Regions from separate parts of the Clostridioides sp. LIBA-6622 genome, predicted to be linked through region 3. Evidence: a T-box and tRNA genes for the amino acid it is inferred to sense, from the RefSeq annotation. Region 3 holds a T-box; the other regions hold tRNA genes.

Region 1 (2,286 bases), 1.7 Mb from region 3:
GTAATAGAAAATGAGTGTGACTGGAAAGAATAAAAATAAAAATATTAAACTACTGAATATCATATTAGACTCCTTATCTTTTTATTATTTAATAAATGAATAATAAATAAAACAACTAAAATTAATAATATATATATTAAGAGTAAGGTTTTGATTTATTTCTGATTTTAGACCCATACTATTTAACTACTGCTGCTTGCTGAGCACTTATTGAGAGAGTAGCAATACCAACAATAAGTTGATGTAGCAAGAATTATGCTCAGAGCAATTGCTAAAGATTTAGCTTTATAACTTTTTATGTATTTTAGTGTTATTTTTAAATTATATTTTATATTTACCACTTCTTTTCTTAACTAAATAAATTATATCTTTATCTAAAATATATAGCAAAGTAAGTATTTTCAAGTTTTAAGTACTTAATTGTACAAATTTAACTATGTTTTTACAAGTTTAATTAATATATATGTAAATTTTGACTTTTTACATAATTTTTTTAAATGATATAATGTTATAATGGATTAATAAAGCTATTACAATAAAATAATAAAGAAAAATCACGGACACATTGCTTAACTATATGTGTTTGCCTGTGGTTGTAGCTCTATACAGTCCATTAAGATAGATGTTGTTTATATATAATTATAAAAAGAACTCTTTATTAAGTATTGGAGTCAGAATACTTTCAGATATGCTTTTATTACAAGTTTGTTTTAAATGACAAATACTTTAAAATAATATCGAATCGTTATACTGAATAATGATGATTGATTATAAATATTTTTAGAGAGGGAAAAGTTTTAGAGATTGGGGAAAAATTAATATGATAAGAAGTATGGATTTATTAAGTAAATACATAAAAAATCCTGCTTTGTTTAGATATGTTTTAGGAGTTCAAGATGAAAAAATATTACAATAAAAAAAACTCTTTAGTATATACTAAAGAGTTTTTTTTTATTGGTGCCGCTGATGGGACTCGAACCCATATGGTTTCCCGTACGATTTTGAGTCGTATGCGTATGCCAGTTCCGCCACAGCGGCTTATATTTTAAATCCAAGCTACTTGTATATCCTACCAGATTTTCCAAGAATATGCAAGAGGAATATTGAATACAAAATACTCATCAAACTGTAAAATATCATAAATACTAGACTTTTATTACAAAAACTTATGAATCAACACAGTTGATTTTGAACCCATTGTATTTACCAATTCAACCACTCGGGCATATCATGTATATTATTATAGCAAAAAAATATATTGTTTGCAACATATTTAATTTTAATATACTATTATTATTATGGGAATATTAAATAACAGTATATTGGTATATAATATATATGTTAGAAAAATAGATAATTTTTAGGAGTGATATAATTTGGAAAAAAAATTAATTATAATAGATGGAAATTCAATAATAAATAGAGCTTTCTATGCTCTTCCAGAAATGAATAATAAAGAAGGTTTAAAGACCAATGCCATATATGGATTTACGACAATGTTGTTTAAAATGATTGATATATATGAACCAACACATATAAGTGTAGCTTTTGACAGGAAAGCACCTACATTTAGACATTTAGAATATAAAGAATATAAGGCTGGAAGAAAGGGAATGCCAGATGAATTGGCAGAGCAATTACAGCCATTAAAAGACCTTTTAGATAAATTTAAAATAAATAGATTAGAAATAGATGGTTATGAAGCAGATGATATTATAGGTACTGTTTCTAAAAAAGCAGAAGAGAATGGATATAAGGTATATATAGTAACTGGAGATAAAGATGCTATTCAACTTGCTTCTGATAATACAACTACCCTTATAACAAAAAAAGGAGTTGGGGAAGTAGAAGAATACAACTTTAATTCTGTTATTGAAAAGTACGAGATGACTCCAACACAGTTTATCGATTTAAAAGGTCTTATGGGAGATAAGTCAGATAATATACCTGGAGTACCTGGAATAGGTGAAAAAACAGGTATAAAGCTTATAAAAGAGTTCTCTAGTGTAGAGAACTTAATAGAGAATACAGATAAACTTAAAGGTAGTGTAAAAAAGAAAATAGAAGAGAATAAAGAACTTGCTATTCAAAGTAAAAGACTAGCAACTATTATAAGAGATGTACCAATAGAAGTAAATTTAGACAGTATGATTTTTGGTGATTATGATAAAGATGAGCTTTTAGATAAATTTAGATATTTTGGATTTACAAGTCTATTATCAAGATTAGTTGATTTAGTTGATTCAAATGATACTGAGCAAGTAGAAGAAAAAATAGAAATATTAA
Region 2 (2,286 bases), 1.1 Mb from region 3:
AAAAAATGGAGTAAAATTGAGTGTGTGGAATGCTATAATTCCAATAGGGACATTAATAGTAGTTGCTCTAGCATCATTCTATTACAGTGGATATACATCTATAATGGGTGGTGAAGATAAAGCTTTAATACAATTATTTACAAATTCACCATATTCTTTTGAGGCAATAAAAGAAGCTTTTAGTGCATCTGATGCATCTAGAGCATTATTCCAATCTGCACTTGTTGCAAGTTTAGTTGCTATTATAATGGCTATAGTTAAAAAGATTTTTACAGTGTCAGAAGCAATTGATGTTTGGATAGATGGAATGAAAAGCTTAGTAATCACTGGTGTAATATTAATACTTGCATGGTCATTAAGTTCAGTAATAAAAGAATTAGGTACAGCTAAGTTTTTAATACACTTATTATCAGGTTCATTACCTCCATTCTTATTGCCAAGTTTAATATTTGGTTTAGGAGCAATAATATCTTTTGCTACTGGAACAGCTTATGGAACAATGGGTATACTTATGCCACTTGCAATACCACTAGCATACTCACTAAATCCTGATATGTCTTATGTAATAGTAAGTACAAGTGCAGTTTTAACAGGTGCAATATTTGGAGACCATTGTTCTCCAATTTCAGATACAACAATACTTTCTTCAATGGGAGCTGGCTGTAATCATATAGACCATGTTAATACTCAAATGCCATATGCTATATTTACAGCAGTAATCACTATTGTATTTGGATATATACCAGCTGGCTTTGGACTGCCAATATATATAGTGTTACCATTGGCTATAGTGGCTGTGTTTGTTGGTATTCAAATAATTGGTAAGAGAGTTGATGAAGCAGAGATAGAACTTGCAGAATAAGGATATAAATAAATTTCACCTTTTATTATCATTGTTTTGTTAGTTTTTAGATAATATTAAAAAGTTATTGAAAATAATAGCGAAATATAGTAAAATAAAAGAGTGATAAGCGGATGTGGCGGAATTGGCAGACGCACTAGACTTAGGATCTAGCGCCATTGGCGTGGGGGTTCGACTCCCTTCATCCGCATTATACAGTACTTAGTTGTGCTGAAAAAAACTGGGGTTGCTGGCTTTCGGAGTGGGCTATCCCGTTTTTATTTTTTGATAAATAAATCAAATATAAAAGCACATTGAGTGTTTTCAAATTAGAAGATACATGTAATATACAATTGTCTATACCCAAAATGCCCACCTTACACCAAATCTATCTTCAAATCTTACAGTGCATGGACTGTAATCTGTGGATTGTATTGGGTTAATTGTAATACTTTCAAACTCCATGTTTGAATAAGCTCTTTTTAGCTCATCTTCGTTATCAAATTGGAGGCATAACTGATATCCTCCAGACCTTGAAACTCCATCACTATTGCCAAAATCATTTAGTATGAGCAATTCATCATGAATTGTCAGTTCTGCATGAACAACAAGATTTGAATTGGAATCTTCAATGAGTGTTTTAACATCAGCATATAGAGTGTTCTTATATAACTCTATCGCCTCCTTACAATTTCCGTTAAAATATATATGCGTTGCCAGCATTAAAATTCCTCCTGTATTTTATATTACACTATCATTCACATTATCTGAATAAATGTTATTTGTATTATAACATAACTAGTTGAAAAAGGATATTGACAGTCCCATGTCGATAACCTGAAAGCATATTTAATGCTTTTTTGCTGTTTAAAAGTGTGTATAAATATAAATTTGTTAATGAGAAAAAATCTTATTTTTCACAAAGATAAAGTTGCAAACGATTCTATTGTATGTATAAATATATCTTTAACATAATATAGTAAATTACAATATAACTTTACTTTTAGTGTTTTATATGACATGCTAATAATAAATTAAATAAATATATTATTTTACATTAATATATAACATATACGTATAAAAGTTAATATTATAAAAGTAGTATAATTGATAATAAAAACTTAACAAAAAAATTAATACATAAAAAAAAATAAATATAATGTGTTGACATTTAATCGAAATATTCATACAATAAAAATGAAAATAAATATTTCCAAATGAGATTAGCGAGAGAGACCTTTATATAAAAAGGCGCCGAAGAAGAAATTTAAGAAAATGCCAATTCTTAGAGAAACTTTCAGGCAAAGATATCGCTAATTGATGGGACTCTGGAGAGACTTAGGTTAGTACACTATAAGTCACCGAAGAAGCAAAATAATATTAAATTATTAAATCTTTCAGGTATACAAACAGGGATATATAGGCTAGGATTATTTTCTATGCTG
Region 3 (2,286 bases):
GCTTGTTTAGCAGGAATGATTCATGATTGTGCAAAGTATTTAAGTAATAAAGAAGTAGAAGATTATGTAAACAAGTATGAAATATACTTAGACCCAATAGAGGATGGAAATCGCTCTCTATCTCATAGTGTAATTGGGTCATACATATGTGAGTATGAGTTTGGGATAGAAGATGAAGATATTATAAATGCAATCAAATATCATACAACAGGAAGAGAAGATATGTCTCTTTTAGAAAAAATAATTTACATAGCTGATTTAATTGAAGAAGGAAGAAAATTTCCAGTTGTAGATACCTTAAGAGAATTGGCATATGGAGGAAAACTTGATGAAGCACTTTTAACTTCTTTTAATAATACTTTAATGTTTGTTATTAATAAAAACGAAGAGATACATCCAAGAACAGTTATGGCAAGAAACTATCTAATTAAAGAAAAGTTATTATAAAAAATAGACATAAAGGCAAATATATTAATAAATTTAAAGTTGACTATGTTACAAAATCGTATTAATATGTTACAATAACTAAGTGTATTTTAATTAGGAAAGTGAGGAATTTTATATGACAGTGGAACAAATGACAAAAATAGCATATGATGCCATAGAAGATAAACTGGGTCAAGATACAGTTATAATAAATATAGGAAAAGTTTCTAGTTTGTGTGATTACTTTATTATCACTACAGCATCTTCTCAGAGACAGGTAAAAGCTATTGCAGATAATGTAGAAGATGAATTAACAAAGCTAGGACTAGAGCCAAGAGGAAAAGAAGGACAAAGCACTCAAACTTGGGTACTTCTTGATTATGGAGATGTAATGGTTCATGTATTTAATGAGGAAAACAGAGGATTTTATAATTTGGAAAAATTATGGAAAGATGCACCTTATATAGATATTGACACATTAGCATAAACATGATAATATATGTTATTATAATTAGAAAATTTCAAAAATTATATTAAATTGAATAGACTAGAGCAGTAAAAGACTATATTTTTTCAGAGAGTTAGTGGCAGGTGAGAACTAATATTATATAACTTTGAACTTACTAGATTGAAATCTATTTTCCGTAGCTGGATTAAAAGCTATCTAAGAGAGTCTATATAATGTAGGCTAATTAGGGTGGTACCGCGAAGATTTATCCTCGTCCCTAAACGCAAGTTTAGTGATGAGGATTTTTTATTTTCAAGGAATTATTTGGAAATTATAAGTAAATAATATTAAATAAGATAGTTGAACACAACTAAAATAGGAGGCAAAATATGAGCGTATATAATTTTAAAGAAGTAGAATCGAAATGGCAAAAGATTTGGAAAGACAATAATCAGTATAAAATGGATACAGCACAAACTGAAAAACCTAATTATTACACATTAGAAATGTTCCCTTATCCATCTGGAAAGATACACATGGGTCATGTTAGAAACTATTCTATAGGTGATGTTGTCGCAAGATTCAAAAAAATGGAAGGGTACAATGTACTTCATCCAATGGGATGGGATTCTTTTGGTTTACCAGCTGAAAATGCTGCTATAAAGCATGGAATACATCCACACAAATGGACAATGGAAAATATAGAAGAGATGAAAGAGCAATTAAATTTATTAGGTCTTAGCTATGATTGGGATAAAGAAGTAGCAACTTCAACTCCAGAATACTATAGATTTACTCAAGAGATATTTTTGAAGTTTTTAGAACATGGACTTGCATATAAGAAAAAATCTTATGTTAACTGGTGCCCTTCTTGTGAGACTGTTCTTGCAAATGAGCAAGTTGTTCAAGGAGCATGTGAAAGATGTAAAGCAACAGTATTAAAGAAAGATTTGGAACAATGGTATTTTAAGACTACTGAATTTGCAGAAGAATTACTTAATGATTTAGATACATTAGATGGATGGCCAGAAAAGGTTAAAATAATGCAAAGAAACTGGATAGGTAAGAGTACAGGAGCAGATTTAGTTTTTGATATAGATGGAACTGATAAGTCTATGACAGTATTTACAACTAGACCAGATACAACTTATGGAGTTACTTATATGGTACTTGCTCCAGAACATGAGTTAGTTAAAGAATTAGTTGCTGGTACTGAATATGAAGCAGAGGTTGAAGCTTTTGTTCAAAAAATGCACACAATGACAGAAATAGAAAGAACAGCTGCTGATGTAGAAAAAGAAGGAATGTTTATAGGTAGATACGTTATAAATCCTTTAAATGGTAAGAAAGTTCCTCTATGGATAGCTAATTATGTATTAGTTGAATATGGAACTGGAGCTATAATGGCAGTT

Evidence for each region. A T-box is a leader RNA that pairs with one kind of tRNA and senses whether it is charged. The one in region 3 lies ahead of leuS (leucine--tRNA ligase), so its partner is inferred to be a tRNA-Leu.
Region 1: it has a tRNA-Leu gene. The T-box ahead of leuS (leucine--tRNA ligase) is inferred to sense a tRNA for this amino acid. The anticodon was not compared.
Region 2: it has a tRNA-Leu gene. The T-box ahead of leuS (leucine--tRNA ligase) is inferred to sense a tRNA for this amino acid. The anticodon was not compared.

Annotation. Positions count from the first base shown of each region.
Region 1 is NZ_CP196998.1:1,156,191-1,158,476, forward strand. It holds gene ACTG47_RS05550 (MBOAT family O-acyltransferase) at 1-63, opposite strand, end outside; tRNA gene ACTG47_RS05555 (tRNA-Leu) at 956-1,038, opposite strand; gene polA (DNA polymerase I) at 1,377-2,286, shown strand, end outside.
Region 2 is NZ_CP196998.1:1,753,708-1,755,993, forward strand. It holds gene ACTG47_RS08340 (Na+/H+ antiporter NhaC family protein) at 1-862, shown strand, start outside; tRNA gene ACTG47_RS08345 (tRNA-Leu) at 972-1,052, shown strand; gene ACTG47_RS08350 (VOC family protein) at 1,199-1,564, opposite strand; glycine riboswitch at 2,059-2,164, shown strand.
Region 3 is NZ_CP196998.1:2,890,895-2,893,180, reverse strand. It holds gene yqeK (bis(5'-nucleosyl)-tetraphosphatase (symmetrical) YqeK) at 1-447, shown strand, start outside; gene rsfS (ribosome silencing factor) at 563-913, shown strand; T-box leader at 966-1,156, shown strand; gene leuS (leucine--tRNA ligase) at 1,264-2,286, shown strand, end outside.